2 regions of the Pseudoalteromonas sp. TP27 genome follow, and region 2 is predicted to be linked to the other one. Evidence: predicted binding sites of a transcription regulator. Region 2 holds the regulator's gene; the other holds the start of a gene.

Region 1 (9,447 bases), on a different contig from region 2:
GCATCGTCATCTTCTTTAAAGCTAACGGCAATGACCTTTACACCCATGTCGTTTATTTTTTGAAGTGCTGGCTGTAGCTTTTTACAGTATGGGCACCACGTTGCCCAAAAATGTAAAATGTAAGGTTGGCCTAATAAATCTTGAGTACTGAGAGCAGAATCATCGGCCATTTGTAGATTTAATGCAGGTAATTTAGGGTATGTTGCTTCAGCGTCTAGCTCTTGCGCGCTAGCTATAAAGCTTAATAAAGTGAATGTGATGGCAATAAAGAGTTGTTTCATAGTGTTTTCGTTTTTATTGTATGTATTAAATAAGAACGAGTATTTAACATTTTTATTTCATATTAAAAACGAGCGGCTTGCTCAATAACAATAGCATGGCGTTTAGCAAGGCGAAGGTGATCTTTATCGTAGCCACCACCTATTACTGTGGCAACGGGTGTGTTGTGTTCAAGGCAGCGTTTTAGTACTAAATGATCGCGCTTAACTATGCCATCCCAGCTAATATCGAGTTTACCTAAACCATCATCTTGCCAAATATCAACGCCTGCATCGTAAAGCACTAAATCGGGATTTAACTCTTTGAGCAAAAATTGCAGTGTGTCGTCAACTATGCCTAAATACTCATCGTCTTTCATGTTATCGGCTAAGCCAATATCTAAATCGCTAGCTGATTTTCTAAAAGGGAAGTTTTTTTCACAATGTATAGAGCAAGTATAAGCATATGCCTGATGCTCTAACATGGCCGCAGTGCCATCACCTTGGTGCACGTCTAAATCAAAAATAAGTACGTTAGTTACCTCACCCGATTCAATTAAAGTTTGCGTAGTAAAGGCTAAATCGTTAACCATGCAGTAGCCTGAGCCAAAATCGGTATGTGCATGGTGTGTACCACCAGCAAGGTGACACGCTATACCATGTTTAAGTGCTAAACGAGCTGTTTGAAGCGTCCCTTGAGGAGCTGTAAAAGTACGTGCCATAAGCTCTTTTGACCAAGGCAAACCAATACGGCGCATCGCTTTTTCATCTAGGCGATTATTCCACAAGTCGTGTATGTAATTTTCGCAGTGTATTAGCTCAAGCGGCTCTGGCGTACCGAGTATTGGCTCTACCAGATTACTGCCGATTAAACCAAGCTCGGCAACATGCTGATATAAATGTGCAAACTTACTCATTGCAAAACGATGCTTTGGATCAAAACTAAACGAGTAGTTAGGGTGATACACCAAAGGTAAATGTGGATTTAAAGTCATGTTTTCACAAGTTAAAAAGTTTGCCCTATGGTAATCAACTAATTCAAATGAGTCTATTATTGTGTCTCGTGAATTAACATAGCGAGCTCGCGATGCAATAGTTCGTCATCAGCTAAGTTTAGCTCTATTAAACGCTTTAAATAGGTAATGCTGTCTATATCAATATGGTGGCATTTTAAGCCAATATGATTCGCTTTTATATGGCACACCACAACCTCCATTTTTATTTCTATTTCGCTTTGAGGCAGGGTAAAGCACAGAACGGCTTGGCTATTTTTGTTGCCAATAAAGGCATCACAATTAGTAATTAACGCGCCATGTAATGATACATCAAGTAATTTACAGGGGTATTCATGGTTATCAAAATCTAGTTGGGCAGTAGTTGAAAATAACACGCGAGAAAATTGACGACGGTTTTGCATAATTTAACTTTTTTGTTTTTAATTAATTTAGCATAGCGGGTAATTGACTACATGCTAACAATATATGTGCAGACAATGCTGGTGGCATAAAAAAGCCCCGCATAAATGCAGGGCTCAAATTAGCATTAATAAATATTAGCCAATTTTTTTGTACTTAATACGTTTAGGTTGAGCTGCAGCTGCACCTAGTGTCTTTTTAAGCCACTCTTCGTATTCAGTGTAGTTACCATCAAAAAAGTTAATTTGACCTTCGTCGCGGTAATCTAAAATGTGTGTAGCAATACGGTCAAGGAACCAACGGTCATGCGAGATACACATTACACAACCAGGGAACTCTAAAATAGCGTTCTCTAGTGCACGTAGTGTTTCAACGTCCAAGTCATTGGTTGGCTCATCCAGTAGTAACACGTTGCCGCCAGCTTTTAATAACTTAGCAAGGTGTAAGCGGTTACGCTCACCACCTGATAGGTCTTTAACAAACTTTTGCTGATCGTTACCTTTAAAGTTAAAGCGACTAACGTATGCACGGCTTGGGAACTCAAAGTTACCAATTTTTAGAACGTCTTGTCCGTCTGATATTTCTTGGAAAACAGTTTTGCTTTCGTCCATACCATCACGGAACTGATCAACGGTCGCAAGGTGAACAGTTTCACCAACACTAATGCTACCGCTGTCTTGCTTTTGCTCACCACTGATCATTTTAAATAGTGTTGATTTACCTGCGCCATTCGCACCAATAATGCCTACAATGGCACCTTTTGGCATGCTAAAGCTTAAATCGTCAATTAAAACGCGATCGCCAAAACTCTTACGAAGATTAGTTACTTCAAGTACTTGATCCCCTAAGCGCGGGCCAGGTGGAATAAACATCTCGTTAGTTTCGTTACGTTTTTGGTAATCAGACTGCTGCATTTCAGTAAACTGAGCCATACGTGCTTTTGACTTAGCTTGACGACCTTTAGGGTTTGAACGAACCCATTCAAGCTCTTGCGCAATTGATTTTTGACGTGCTTTTTCAGATTTTTGTTCTTGCTGGAGGCGCGCATCTTTTTGTTCAAGCCAAGAAGAATAGTTACCTTCCCATGGAATACCTTCACCACGGTCAAGCTCTAATATCCAACCAGCTACATTATCAAGGAAGTAACGGTCATGCGTTACCGCCACAACAGTGCCTTCGTAATCGTGTAAGAAGCGCTCTAACCATGCAACCGACTCAGCATCCAAGTGGTTAGTTGGTTCATCAAGAATAAGCATGTCTGGTTTTTCAAGTAATAATCGACAAATAGCAACACGACGACGTTCACCACCTGAAAGGTGCTCAATTTTAGCATCCCATTCTGGCAGGCGAAGTGCATCAGCTGCGCGCTCTAAAACGTTGTCGATGTTATGACCATCGTGCGCCTGAATAACTGCTTCAAGTTCGCCTTGCTCTTTTGCAAGTGCGTCAAAGTCAGCGCCTTCCATTGCGTACTCGTTGTACACTTCGTCTAAGCGGCTAAGTGCATGTTTAACTTCGCCAACGGCTTCTTCAACAATTTCACGCACTGTTTTACTTTCGTCCAGTACTGGTTCTTGTGGTAAATAACCAATTTTAGTACCAGGCTGAGGATGTGCATCACCTTCAAAATCTTGGTCAACACCGGCCATAATACGTAGTAAAGTAGATTTACCAGAACCGTTTAAACCAAGTACACCAATTTTTGCGCCAGGGAAAAAGTGCAACGAAATATCTTTTAAGATAGTGCGCTTAGGTGGCACAACCTTAGATACTCGACTCATCGAGAATATAAATTTATCAGGTAAAACCATGAAAGGAGCCTTCAAATAATAATAAAAATTTCAATGTTGTATTGTAGTGGCTCTCAGGTGAAACAGTCAACGAATGGCGTATTTTAAAGCACTAAAGCATGCTTGTAAGCAAAGTATAAAATCATGAATAAATTTCATTTAGACATCTATACATCTAGAGGTTGATATTTTTTACTTTCAGTTCATAATTAACTTTCGGTTTTTATGAGCAGGAGTAAAAATATGCCAATTACAGTAAAAGACGAGTTACCCGCTATTGCACGCTTACGTAAAGAAAACGTATTTGTGATGCCAAAAACTCGTGCAAAAACGCAAGAAATACGTCCAATGCGTTTGGCTATTTTAAACTTAATGCCTAATAAAGTAGAAACCGAAGTACAGTTTATTCGTTTGCTTGCCAACTCGCCTTTACAAGTAAACGTAGAACTACTGCGCCTCGATACTCATCGCAGTAGCAGTAATTCAGAAGAGCACCTTGATACCTTTTATCGTTACTTTTCTGAAGTCAAAGACAACAATTACGACGCGTTAATTGTAACTGGTGCGCCACTTGCCCATTTAGAATACGACGATGTAGCGTATTGGGATGAGCTAAAAGTTATTATTGATTGGGCTGAGCAACATGTTACCTCTACGTTATTTTCGTGCTGGGCTGCGCATGCAGCGTTATATCACCGTTATAATTTAAAGCGTGATTTAAAAGACGATAAGCTGTGCGGTGTATTTACTCACCAATGTTACTTTGAGCACGGCGCGCTGACTCGCGGGTTCGACGACACCTTTTTAGTACCGCACTCACGCTACGGCCACATTGATATAAATAAAATAAACGCCTGTGATGAGCTAGTTGTACTGGCGGGCTCCAAGCAAGTAGGGGCTTACTTACTTAAAAATAAATCGGGTAGCCAAGTATTTATAACTGGCCACCCTGAGTACGACGCAGATAGCTTAAAAGCTGAGTACGAACGCGATTGTAAAAGAAGCCCTGATGCACCAAAACCCGAAAATTACTTCCCGGACGACGACGCAACCAAACAACCTTCAAAAACGTGGCAAAGCCATGCTTTTTTACTTTTTTCGAATTGGTTAAATTACTACGTGTACCAAACCACACCGTATGATATTAATTTAGTTAGCCAAGATGTGAGGACTAACAACTATGCCGAATAACGCTTTAAATAATAAACACGCCGAAATAAGTGCTGCGCTAAAAGAGCGTATTTTAATTTTAGATGGCGCAATGGGCACCATGATCCAAGATCATAAGCTAGAGGAAGAAGACTATCGCGGTGAGCGTTTTAAAGACTGGCATGTACTTATTAAAGGCAATAACGATTTATTAAGCCTCACTAAGCCTGAGCTAATTGCAGATATTCATCGTGGATTTTTATCAGCGGGCGCTGATATTATTGAAACTAACACGTTTAACTCGACCACCATTTCGATGGACGACTACGACATGGCAAACCTAAGCCGTGAAATAAACGTAGAGTCGGCTAAATTAGCGCGCGCAATGTGCGACGAATTTACAACTAAAACGCCACAAAAGCCACGTTATGTAGCCGGTGTTTTAGGGCCAACTTCTAAAACCTGTTCAATCTCGCCAGATGTAAACGATCCGGGTTATCGCAATGTTACCTTTGATAAATTAGTTACTGCGTACGTTGAGTCAACGCTTGCATTAATGGAAGGCGGCGCCGATTTAATACTAATCGAAACTATATTCGATACCCTTAATGCAAAAGCAGCGTCGTTTGCAGTAGAAGAAGCCTTTGAGCAAGCAGGGCGTAAATTACCTGTAATGATTTCAGGCACTATTACCGATGCCTCTGGGCGTACGCTTTCGGGGCAAACAACCGAAGCATTTTATAACTCTATTCGCCACATTAAGCCTATATCAATCGGCCTAAATTGCGCGCTTGGTCCTGATTTATTGCGCCAATATGTGCAAGAGCTATCGCGTGTATGCGAAACATTTACCTCAGTACATCCTAATGCGGGCTTGCCTAATGAGTTTGGCGAATACGACTTAGAAGCGCCTGAAATGGCAGCCGAAATTATCGATTGGGGTAAATCGGGCTTTATTAATATAGTAGGCGGTTGCTGCGGTACAACGCCTGCGCATATTCGCGCGTTTGCAAAAGGGCTTGAAGGTGTTAAACCTCGTCCTTTACCTGAGCTTGAAGTACGTATGCGTTTATCAGGCCTTGAAGCCTGTAACTTAAATTAAGGAGCCAGCATGACCCAACAAATAGCAGTATTTACTAATGTCGGCGAACGTACCAATGTAACGGGTTCTGCCATGTTTAAACGCCTAATCATGGAAGAAGACTTTGAAGCCGCGCTAACAGTGGCACGCGAACAAGTAGAAAATGGCGCACAGGTTATTGATATAAACATGGACGAAGCCATGTTGGACTCAAAAGCCGCCATGGTTAAGTTTTTAAACTTAATAGCCTCAGAGCCTGATATTTCTAAAGTGCCCATTATGGTCGATTCCTCAAAGTGGGAAGTAATAGAAGCAGGCTTAAAGTGTATTCAAGGCAAGGCCATTGTTAACTCAATATCGCTAAAAGAGGGCGAAGAGCCATTTATTCGCCAAGCTAAAATAATAAAACGTTTTGGTGCAGCCGCCGTGGTAATGGCGTTTGATACGGACGGGCAAGCAGATACCGCTGACCGTAAGTTCGCAATATGTGCGCGCAGTTATAAAATATTGGTAGAAGACATTGGCTTTGCGCCAGAAGATATTATTTTCGACCCTAATATATTTGCCGTAGCTACCGGTATTGAAGAGCACGACAACTACGCCGTAGAATTTATTGAAGGCACGCGCCGTATTAAGCAAAATTTACCGCACTGCAAAGTGTCGGGCGGGGTGTCAAACGTATCGTTTTCGTTTAGAGGTAATAACCCCGTACGTGAGGCCATTCACTCGGTGTTTTTATACCACGCTATTCAAGCGGGTATGGATATGGGTATTGTAAACGCAGGCCAACTTGCCGTTTACGACGACATACCAGGTGAGTTACGTAAAGCCGTTACAGACGTAATTCTTAATACCGATCCCGGCGCAGGCGAGCGTTTAGTTGAGCTTGCACCAAAGTATTCGGGCATGGCGCAAGCCGAGCGAGTAGAAGATTTAGAATGGCGTACATGGCCGGTTGCAAAACGCCTTGAGCACGCGCTAGTAAAAGGTATTACTACATTCATAGATGAAGATACCGAAGAATGCCGCGCAGCCGCTGCTAAACCAATCCACGTAATTGAAGGGCCGTTAATGGACGGCATGAACGTGGTAGGCGACTTATTTGGCGCAGGTAAAATGTTTTTACCACAAGTGGTTAAATCGGCGCGTGTAATGAAGCGCGCAGTTGCCTACCTAGACCCCTACATTGAGCTTGAAAAAGAAGAAGGCTCAACTAACGGTAAAATAGTGATGGCGACCGTAAAAGGTGATGTGCACGACATAGGTAAAAATATTGTAGGCGTGGTACTACAATGTAATAACTACGAAGTAATCGACTTAGGCGTAATGGTGCCTGCCGATAAAATACTGCAAACCGCCATCGACGAAAAAGCCGATATTATTGGGTTATCGGGCTTAATTACCCCATCGCTTGACGAAATGGTACACGTAGCAAAAGAAATGAAACGCCGTGGCTTTGAACTCCCATTAATGATTGGCGGGGCAACTACCTCTAAAGCGCACACAGCCGTTAAAATTGAGCCACAGTACGACAAAGGCGTAGTATACGTAAGTAATGCCAGCCGTGCCGTAGGTGTGGTTTCAAATTTATTATCAAAAGAGTTTAAACCTGACTTTTTAGCTAAAACGCAAGCTGAATATGTAAAAGTACGCGAGCAGCAAGCGCGTAAAAAACCACGTTCTAAGCCTGTTACAATCCAGCGTGCCCGCGATAACGCAGCACAACTCGATTGGGATAACTACACGCCACCAGTGCCTAAAAAGCTTGGCGTGATCGAGTTTAAAAACGTATCAATTGCCACTTTGCGTAAATACATAGATTGGACGCCATACTTTATGACGTGGTCAATTGCCGGTAAATACCCGCGCATAATGACCGATGAAGTCGTAGGCGAGCAAGCGCAAAGCTTATTTAAAGACGCTAACGACATGTTAGACGACCTTGAAAAAGCCGGCAGTTTGCAACCACTTGGCGTAATAGGTTTGTTCCCTGCAAACCGCGTTGGGGATGACATAGAAATATACACAGACGAAACACGCAAAACGCTGTTAACTACTTCATGCCATTTACGTCAGCAAACCGAAAAAACCGACTTTGCTAACTACTGCCTAGCCGATTACATAGCGCCCAAAGGCACACCAGACTATTTTGGCGCGTTTGCAGTAACGGGCGGCCTAGAAGAAGACGACTTAGCAAATGCGTTTGACGCACAGCAAGACGACTACAACAAAATAATGATTAAAGCGGTCGCCGACAGACTCGCAGAAGCGTTTGCAGAATACCTACACGAAAAAGTACGTAAAGAGTATTGGGGTTTTGCACCAGACGAAAACCTAGCAAACGATGAGCTAATACGCGAAAACTACCAAGGTATTCGCCCAGCGCCAGGTTACCCAGCGTGCCCAGAGCACACCGAGAAAAAGAAAATTTGGCAGTTGCTCGATACCGAAAAACGCATTGGTATGCAGTTAACCAGCTCATACGCCATGTGGCCAGGTGCTGCTGTTTCGGGTTGGTACTTCTCACACCCCGAAGCTAAATACTACGCAGTAGCAGCGGTACAAAAAGATCAGGTCGAAGACTACGCTAAACGAACCAATATGACGCTTGAAGAAGCTGAAAGGTGGTTATCACCTAACTTGGGGTATGATCCGGAGTAATAGCGAAGCGGTCAAAGGTTGAAGCGGTCAGCTATCAGTAAAACAAAAACGAGCCAAGTTAGGCTCGTTTTTTAAATTACACATAAAAAATCTTTAAGGATTATTAGCGAGTAGCTCATCTACTTTTTTTATAACATCTTCTGGTGTTGGCTCAGTCGTTTGTTGTTTTAACCAATCTGTTATTTCTTCGCTGACTCTATAACCTTTTTCAATGCAGTAGTGTTGAGAGGTAACCCAAATATCTGCCCCCCTAGAAGTGCTATACGAATTACAAACCGTATAGCCTTCACTTTTAATTTTACTTTCAATAAAGTAGGTATAAGTAGGAACTGAAATCAATAGCAAAATCAGAGTAACCCCACAGACCTTATACCATTTAATTAAAAGCTCAGGCTCTATTTCAATATTTCTTACTTTTAATAATATTAGTCGAGTGAGCATTGCAAATGCTGGCATATATAAAATTAAGCACGCACTAAAACTTTTCTCATTAAAAATCAGCGGGTGCTTATTTAACGCCTCAAAGACAAATGCCAGTTCATTATAGGATGTAATAGGTAAAGCTATGGTGATGATAAAGAATAAAACAAAGAAAAAAATACCCTTTATATTTTCACTTACCATTATTTTTTCAGATTCCATTAAATTCCCTTTAATCATCATTTAAGTAAGGCATACAAATAAATTACGGTTAAACTTTATACGGTTTTCGTCATGTGCATTATAAGCAATTCTTAGACTAGCTATAATTTTTTAGTTATCCTATTGGTATAAATTAAACACATAGCTGTTCCTTTAACAAGAGCGCCTACAAGAATAAATAAACTAGACTCCACTTTAAATCTTTCACTGTGAAAAACGAAATAGCAGGCTTTGTTTAGGCTAAAAAAGTAAGGTGTCTTATGTTAATTTTAAAAAAGCGTAAAGCAGGTTTAGTTTATATAAAAATATTATAATCGTATCAATTTTTAAGAGCAGAAAAACTAAATGCAAGGATCGCGGACTATTAAAACTCATGAAATTAGCTTGTTAAAAAGAACTCTAAATTTAGTTTTACTATTTACCCATATAATTTTTTTATTTGCAGTAGCTGC
Region 2 (9,447 bases):
GTGTTATGAGTTCTTTATCTATTAAGCTATCTATTGTTTTTTTACTAAAGCCCAATGCTTTTAATTCAGTTAATGATGACTTACCTGATTGCGATAACTGCTTTAATAGGTTGAGCTGTGTTTTAGCTTTTAATGACGGTACTTTTGCACCTTTTTCTGTCAGAGCAACCATATTAATGCTGGTTTTATCTGGTGATTCACCTTGGCGAAGTACAGCCGGTAGCGCTATATGAATAGTTTCGCCTAAAGGGTAGCAGTAGTAGCGAGCAGTAAAGCTAAGTAAGTCTAAATGTTGGGAACTTAAAATAGGGGTATCGTCGATGACTTCTATAATACTTTTTATTTTATTTTCTGGGACATCAGTACTATTTTTGATACTGAGAATTACGGCTACTTTTTTTTGATTACCAAAAGGTACCAAAACCCGCATGCCGGGTAGTAAAGGAGTTGATAAGCCACTGAGCTGTTCTTCTATTTTATAATCAAAGGTGCGTGGAAGCGGAACTTTAATAGCAACTTCAGCAAAACTCATAACAACTCAACCCGTAAAATTAATGCTGTAATGTACTAAAAATAACGCTAAAAACCTACTAGCAATAGTACTTGAGAAAGAGATTGTTCACTTTTTTAGCGAAAACCTAAATAAATACTTGTGCAGGGGAAGGTTGTTGGATAAAATCCGCCACCAACAAATTTGTTTTAACGACGTATGGTGCCAGACTCCGGGTTTGGAGAGCGATGCGGCCTTAACTAGAGGTTCCTATGAAAGAAGGTATTCACCCTAAGTACGAAGTAATTTCTGCAACATGTTCATGTGGAAATAAATTCGAAACTAGCTCAACTCTTTGTAAAGACATTCACTTAGACGTATGTTCTGCGTGTCACCCGTTTTACACTGGTAAGCAAAAAGTTTTAGACACTGGCGGACGTGTTGATCGTTTCAACAAACGCTTCGGTGCACTTGCCAGCAAGAAATAATTATTGCTGTTTAGTTAAAAAAAGCACCTTAGGGTGCTTTTTTTGTGCCTAAAATTTGTTATTTATTATTTTATTTCGCTGACTTTAGCTATATCCCCTTTGCATAACTATTTCCTATTCTTATTCTGAGTATGCATAATCCTTTACAGACAAATCGATAGATATTCTCTATATTTTAAATAGTACAATTTTTAACTAGGTTGATAAAAGTAGCTAACGTGGGCTTATCTGTTTTTAAAGTAGAGTAGTAGGCTGTTATTTTAAGTTTATGCTGATACTTTATATATACATTTTATTAATATTTTAATAAGTATAAAAGCACCTCAAAACTTACTTTTTAGGTGAATTTTTATTTATGAAATGTTGATATAATTCTGCAAAGTTACTGAAAAACCTCTTAAAATCAAAGGATATAGCATATAACAGGATAGACCTGATATTGCTTGGAATTTAAAAATAATAAGGGTATCGTACCCCAAGACTCCACCTCTCACTTTAACTTAAATTGCAGGATACCATCGCGTTATGTCTGACTTTCGTGAACAAGCACTACATTATCACTCACATCCCGTACCTGGTAAAATTAGCATTGAGCTAACAAAGCCCGCTGAAACGGTTCATGATCTCGCACTTGCGTATAGCCCAGGTGTTGCCGAACCTGTACGTGAAATTGCTGCAGATCCTGCTAATGCATATAAATATACCGGTAAAGGTAATATGGTTGCGGTTATCACTAACGGTACTGCAATTTTAGGACTTGGCAATTTAGGTCCTTTAGCGTCTAAACCAGTAATGGAAGGTAAAGCGTTATTGTTTAAACGTTTTGCAGGGCTTGATTCTATTGATATTGAAGTTAAGCACAAAACAACAGAAGACTTCATTAATACGGTTGCCAACATTGCCGACACCTTCGGCGGTATCAACCTTGAAGATATTAAAGCCCCAGAGTGTTTCGAAATTGAAAAGGCATTGATTGAACGTTGTAGTATTCCGGTTTTTCATGATGATCAACACGGTACTGCAATTGTAACGGCTGCTGGTATGCTCAACGCGCTAGAAGTACAAGGTAAATCAATTGAAGATGCAATTATTGTATGTTTAGGGGCTGGCGCTGCAGCAGTTGCGTGTATGGAGCTGTTAATTAAGTGTGGTGCACTGCGTGAGCACATTTACATGCTGGACCGCAAAGGTGTTATTCATACTCGTCGCGATGACTTAAACGAATACAAACAACTGTTTGCTAACAATACCGATAAACGTACGCTGCAAGATGTAATTGCAGATGCGGATGTATTTGTAGGCGTTTCTGGCCCTAACTTATTAGCGGCTGAAGATTTAAAGCTAATGGCAGCAAAACCGGTTGTGTTTGCGTGTTCAAATCCAGATCCTGAGATTGATCCTGCACTTGCGCACGGCGCACGCAACGATTTAATTATGGCAACAGGGCGCTCTGATTACCCTAACCAAGTTAATAATGTTTTATGCTTCCCGTTTATTTTCCGTGGTGCACTTGATGTACGTGCAAGCGCTATTAACGATGAAATGAAAATTGCTGCAGTAGAGGCTATTCGTAGTATTGCCAAAGAGCCAGTACCTGCAGAAGTTTTAAAAGCCGCTGGTGTTGATAAACTAGAATTTGGTGCGCAGTATATTATTCCAAAACCAATGGATCCACGTTTACTACCGCGTATAGCAAGAGCTGTTGCACTTGCTGCTCTTGAGTCGGGTGTAGCACAAATTGATTTACCAGAAAATTATATGCAGTAAATCTATACAGTAGATCTATGCAATAAAATTTAGACATAAAAAAACCTCAGTATTAACTGAGGTTTTTTTATGTCTTTGTAATATTTATACCAATTCCAATAAATAGCTGATCTATTTTACTTGCTAAAACAACCCATTTCTTTGTTGTAAATTTCGCAAAGGGAATAACCATTTACATCAATTTACGCCTAGAACTGAATTATTTTTTCGGCGTAAAATTTAGATCACATACTTAATGGAATTGGCATTATTCTTCGTTTAAAACGGGTACTTCTAGACCCATTTCTTGCATTATTTTTTTAACTTCTTCAGGTACTTTTTCTGCGTTATCTTTACGTAGGTCGTCATCATTTGGTAGAGGTTGGCCAGTAAAAGCATGCAAAAATGCTTCACATAATAGTTCACTATTTGTAGCATGGCGAAGGTTGTTGATTTGACGGCGTGTACGTTCGTCAGTTAATACCTTTAATACATTTAGCGGGATCGAAACGGTGATCTTTTTAACTTGCTCTGATTTTTTCCCGTGTTCTGCGTATGGGTGAATATACTCACCATTCCATTTAGCCATAAGATGTATCGTTGCCTCAGATTATTAATTTCTCACACGGCATAAAAAGCGTGTAAATATGCGTGAAATTCTATCGATTTAAAAAAGATAGTCAAATAATAGATACAGATCTACCTTAATAAGCCTATTGTGGATGTAAATATAGGCGCACTTTAACAAACTTAATTGTGGCGTTAGTTATGGCTATCTTTGTTTTTAGCCATCTAGAGCTTTAAAATACTTTGACTTATCAAAATGGATAATTTACTCTTTTAGACGTCTAAACATCCAAATTAATCAGGTGACGAATATGAGCGAAGAAAATAAAGCAACCATTGCTGTGCGTAACGGCGTTGATGCTGATAAGCATCATGGAGCGGTAGTACCGCCAATCTATTTATCGACTACGTATTCGTTTGCCGACTTTGATACTAAACGCGAGTATGACTATGGTCGTAGCGGCAATCCTAATCGGGATATTTTAGCTGAAACGCTTGCTAAGCTTGAAGGTGGTGCTCGCGGCATAATTACGGCTACAGGCATGGCTGCCGTACATTTAGCTACTCAGCTACTTAACAGTGACGATACGCTAGTAATTCCACATGATTGTTATGGTGGTAGTTATCGTTTATTTACATCATTACAAAAACGCGGCTTACTAAAGCTCGAAATACTCGATTTAACAAAAGCAGAAAGCCTGCAACAAATTTTAGCAATTAAACCTAAGCTTATTTGGATAGAAACCCCAAGTAACCCAGTACTTCGTTTAACAGATATTAAAGCGGTTACCGATGTTGCAAAACAATGCGGTGCATTGGTTGCCGCAGATAACACGTTTTTGTCTCCTGCCTTACAAAACCCTATTAAGTTTGGTGTCGATATTGTGGTGCATTCAACTACTAAATACATTAACGGACACTCAGATGTTGTGGGTGGCGCTGTTATTACAGCAACACAAGAGCTAGGCGATGAGCTTGCTTGGTGGGCTAATAACATTGGTATTACGGGCGCACCTTTTGATAGTTATTTAACGCTGCGTGGTTTACGTACTTTAAATGTGCGCCTAAGGCAGCATCAAGAAAATGCACTGGCAATAGCTGAGTACTTAGAAAGCTCTGAATTTGTAAGCCAAGTTTATTACCCAGGTCTTGAGTCACATCCTCAACACGAGCTTGCTAAAGCACAACAACTTGGCTTTGGTGGCATGGTTAGTTTTGATATTAAAGGCGATATAAACGACGCTGCAGCATTTTTAACTAGCCTTAAAACGTTTAGTTTAGCTGAGTCATTAGGTGGCGTAGAGAGCTTAATTTGTCATCCTGCAACCATGACGCACGCAGGCATGGATGCAACAGCACGTTTAGAAGCGGGTGTTGGCGATACGCTTATTCGTATTTCGGTAGGTATTGAAGATATACACGATTTAGTCGCTGATTTTGAGCGCGTGTTTAAACTTGTAAAACCAGGGCAAAATAAAAATGTTGGCCGTGTAGGCAAAGGGGCTGGTACTTCTGGTGGTAGCGTTAAATTAAGTGCAGTACGTCCGGCGCTTTGGTAAGTAATACCAACCCACAATAATACCTAATCAATTTGAGGGATTAAACCAGACGCTAACGTCGTTAAAAATTTCTGATATACGACTGCATGGATGCAGAGCAATGCAGGAGCAATTAGTGATAACAACTAAATAACGAAATATTTGCTTTGTTATCGACACGGTTTTCTTACCTCAAAATAGACCACTTAATTAAGCGAATTGGTATAAATATGGTTAATTGTATACATAAATTTGGTGGCTCGAGTTTAAGCTCAAGCGATCGCTATCAAAGCGTAGCAAAAATAATAATTACGCATACTCAACCGGGTGATTGTGTGGTGGTATCGGCTGCGGGTAAGACAACCGATACGCTAGTATTACTTTGGCAAAGTTATCAAAAAGAAGATACTCAAGCAGTAGCCGATATTCTATTGCAGTTAAATAACCATCAAAGTGATTTAATAGATCAGCTATTAGAAGCCGATTTAAAACGAATTGCACTTAAAACACTAAGTATCGAACTTAGCTATATTGCAGAACGTGCTCAAGCTGAGCAACTAAAAGAGGCTGCATTACTTGCACATGGCGAACTGTGGTCAGCACGTTTACTCGCTACTTATTTACAGCAACTAAATATTGAGGCATGCGCTCAAGATGCACGTACTCTTTTTACCTTAAGTGATGGCGAATTAATGCATGCAAAAAATGTGCAGCAATGTGGGCAGTTAATTTTACCTAATAAAATAAATGTTGTTACTGGGTTTATTGCCGCAGATATTAAAGGCGAGACAGTAACGCTTGGACGTAATGGTAGTGATTACAGTGCAACACTGCTTGCAAATTATTGTAATGCTAAGCAAGTATGTATTTGGACTGATACGCAAGGAGTGTTTAGTACTGATCCACGTAAAGTGCAAAAAGCGATTAAATACGGCAAAATTTGCCGTGGACAAGCTAATTTACTGGCTCGTTTAGGTAATCCTGTTTTACATGCTAAAACGCTATCGCCTCTTAAAAATACCGATATTAAGCTAGCTGTTCGCAGTAGTTTTGATGTGCAAGCAAGCCCAACCGATATCGTAAAAGAGGGAGCAGCGAAGAAAAAACGTTTTATAACCACCTTACAAAATGTGGACCTATTAATGGTTGAAGGATTAAGTGAGGGAGAGGTTGCAAGTGTTAGTCAGCTTATTCAGCATAGCCTGCATCACTTTAATCACAATGGTGAAGTGTATTTGGTAGTACCAGCAGCACAAACTTATCTGGTTATTAATTATTTTGCGGGTAGGGCAAATATTAGTGAGTCAAATTTAAACGGCTGTGCAATTGTAGCGCCTGAGCAAGATGTTAATACATTAAGCTTACAAGCATTAGGTTTATTAAAACTCCACAGCATAAAACCTCGTTTTGTCCATCAAGATACTGGCTATGCTTTATTACTTACCGATCAATTTATAGATAGCGATATACAAAGTGCTTTACACGATAAGCTAATTAATAAAGGCCAAGAAATAGCAATTATAGTTGCGGGGCTTGGTAACGTAGGTGATGCTTTTATTAAGCAGTTATCGGCACAATTTGAGCGTTTATCAGATGACTTTAGCATTAAATTAGTTGCATTAGTACGCTCTCAAGAGATGTTGTTTAATCCAAGTGGAGTTAATCCTCAAACATGGAAAAAACAATGGAAGCTTGAGGCAAAAAAATACCAAAGTAGTGATTTATTAAATGCAATTAGCGAGCTTGATTACGAGCATAAAGTTGTCATTGATATTACCGCTAGCGAGCAATTTAGTCAGCTTTATACTGGTTTTGTCCAAAGCGATTGTCATTTAATTAGTGCAAATAAATATGCGGGTACAGCGCCTACGCTCTGGTATCAAACGCTTAGAAATAATTTGGCAGAGCGCAACTTATATTGGCGATATAATACAAGTGTCGGCGCTGGTTTACCTATTAACTTTGCCTTGGCAGATTTGCAAAATAGTGGCGATAAAATAACACGTATAGAAGGTGTTTTCTCAGGCACGCTTTCGTGGTTATGTAGTAAATATGATGGTTCTACCGCATTTTCTGAGTTGGTACTAGAAGCACAGGAAATGGGATTCACAGAGCCAGACCCTCGCGAAGATTTATCTGGGCGTGATATGCAGCGTAAGCTACTTATTTTAGCTCGAGAGCTAGGTGTAGAGCTTGAACTTGACGATATTAGCTTATCGGCATTAATGCCAGATGAGCTTGCGCTGGGAAGCTGGGATGACTTTTTAAATAAAAAAGCACAGCTAGATGCATTCATTGAAGAGCATACAGCCGCAGCAAAAGCTAAAAATTCAGTACTTAGGTACACCGGGTTATTAGAAATTACAAACGATAAAGTAATTGCTAAAGTGGGAATCGCGTATGTGCCAAATGGTAATGCGTTAGTGAATTTAACACCGGGCGATAATATTTTTGTAATTAATAGTAAGTGGTACAACGACAACGCATTAGTGATTCAAGGACCTGGGGCAGGTAGGGAAGTAACCGCAGCGGGTATTCATTCAGATTTATATTGGCTTGTTCAAAACTTATACCAACCTGCATAAATCTTTGATCAATTTAACGAATTAAATTGCACTATAACGTCGTTAAAAATTTTTTATTTACGACTGCATGGATGCAGGAGGTAGAGCAATGCAGGGAGCAATTGCCGAGAACAACTAGATACAAAGATTTTTGCCTAGTTCTAGCGTAATTTTCTTAACGTTAAATAGACCCCATATATAAGCAGATTGGTATTAAAATAGATTTTATATTTATACAAAATAGAACGGCCGCTTAAATAAGCGGCCGTTTTTGTATTACATACATATTATTAAAATAGTTCTTCTTCAGTTTTTGTGTCTTCTTCAAATATATCGTTAGGCTGAGATAGCACATACTTTGTAGGGGCGGTGCCTTTTTCAAAATATTCAAAGCGACTTGTGTAGTCATTTTTATGACTCAACAAGCCAGTAGCTAAATCAATGCGGATTGAAACAAGCCCTTCAGGCGGTTCAATTGGCGCTTCAGGTGTTCCCTCAAGTGCGGCTTTCATAAACTCAATCCATGCAGGTTGTGCTGTTTTAGCACCCGATTCAGCTCCAGATATTTGGCTACTATCAAGGTTGTTATTGTAAGTTGAGCGACCAAGAGAGTTGCCAGGGTTATCAAACCCAACCCATACAGAAGTCATCACTTTACTGTTAAAACCACTAAACCAAGTATCTACAGAATCGTTTGTTGTGCCTGTTTTGCCCGAAAGGTCGCGACGTTCTAAGGCTTGTGCGCGCCAACCTGTACCACTCCAACCTGTTTTATGAGCCCAGCTTCCGCCGCCCCAAATACCACTGTGCATTGCATCAGCTATTAAAAATGCATTCTGCTTAGATATAATTCTCGGTGCACACTTTTTTGGTTGATCCACTTCAACGTTACTATTGTGTATTGAGAGTTCATTGTATGTTGGTAAAGACTCTTCGTCACAGGCAAGAGCAGGGTTTGCTTCAACTAATACATTGCCGTAGGCATCTTGAATCTCTGAAATAAAGTAAGGTTCAATTAAGTGGCCACCATTGGCAAACGTACTCATACCTCGGGCAAGTTCAAGGGGAGTGATAGAAGCACTACCAAGCGCTAGTGATTCACTGCGATTAATGTCAGCGTTTTTAAAGCCAAATTTCAATAAGTGATCGGCTGTACGTTGTAACCCTACACCGCGTAGCAAACGCACCGAAATAACATTTTTAGACTGCGCTAAAGCGCGGCGAATTCGAATAGGTCCATTGTATACAGCAGGGCTGTTTTTAGGACGCCATGCTACGCCTTGGCTTTTATCCCATTGGTTTATAGGTGCGTCGTTTAATATAGACGCAAGCGTATAACCTTTTTCAAGCGCTGCTGAGTATATAAACGGTTTTATATTAGAGCCAACTTGACGCTTAGCTTGTACCGCGCGGTTGTATTGGCTTTGTTCAAAGCTGTAACCACCTACTATGGCTTTAATTCTACCGTCTTGCGGGTCGAGTGACACAATAGCACTTGATGCTTCTGGTATTTGGCTTAGTAAGTAGCTGTCATCTTCATTTCTACGCACCCATATTTGCATTCCTGGCGTTAAAATATCAGTCGCAGCTTTTGGAGCAAAGCTTTGGCGGTAGCGAGTAATATATTTACGCGCCCATTTTAAGCTATCCCAAGTCAGCGTTGTTTGCTCACCGTTTTTAAGCAGTACCGTTGCTGTTTTATCATTAACGCTAAGCACAGCAGCTGCTTTTAAAGTGCCTAACTCATTTACGCTCTGTAATTTATTAAGTATTTGCTGCTTAGTTAAAGCCGGTTGTGTTTCAGGGTTCCATAAAACATCAGTTGGGCCTCTAAAACCGTGGCGCATATCATAATTATGTAAGTTATTTACAAGTGCGTTTTGCGCTGCTTTTTGAACTTTGGATTCGACAGAGGTGAATATTTTAAAACCTGAGTTATATGCTTTATCAATTCCATAACGAGAGACCATTTCGGCGCGTACCATTTCAGAAATATACGGTGCGTATAAGTTTATTTCGGCACCATGAAAATAAGCGGTTATAGGTTGACTTGT

Evidence for each region. Region 2 encodes MetJ, which represses methionine synthesis genes. Its sites were predicted from a motif close to TAGACGTCTAGACGTCTA; they were not measured.
Region 1: PX700_RS11065 (homoserine O-succinyltransferase) is a predicted target of MetJ. The motif match lies at 3,623-3,640, and genes of this name have one in related genera.

The regions. Positions count from the first base shown of each region.
Region 1 covers NZ_JARDAK010000008.1:20,569-30,015, reverse strand. Annotated here, with positions in the region: gene PX700_RS11085 (TlpA family protein disulfide reductase) at 1-281, opposite strand, end outside; gene PX700_RS11080 (histone deacetylase family protein) at 344-1,252, opposite strand; gene PX700_RS11075 (PilZ domain-containing protein) at 1,309-1,674, opposite strand; gene ettA (energy-dependent translational throttle protein EttA) at 1,810-3,483, opposite strand; gene PX700_RS11065 (homoserine O-succinyltransferase) at 3,706-4,653, shown strand; gene PX700_RS11060 (homocysteine S-methyltransferase family protein) at 4,643-5,713, shown strand; gene metH (methionine synthase) at 5,723-8,353, shown strand; gene PX700_RS11050 (hypothetical protein) at 8,447-8,995, opposite strand.
Region 2 covers NZ_JARDAK010000007.1:69,974-79,420, forward strand. Annotated here, with positions in the region: gene priA (primosomal protein N') at 1-532, opposite strand, end outside; gene rpmE (50S ribosomal protein L31) at 763-978, shown strand; gene PX700_RS10340 (malic enzyme-like NAD(P)-binding protein) at 1,504-2,745, shown strand; gene metJ (met regulon transcriptional regulator MetJ) at 2,993-3,313, opposite strand; gene metB (cystathionine gamma-synthase) at 3,603-4,850, shown strand; gene metL (bifunctional aspartate kinase/homoserine dehydrogenase II) at 5,060-7,414, shown strand; gene PX700_RS10360 (penicillin-binding protein 1A) at 7,684-9,447, opposite strand, start outside.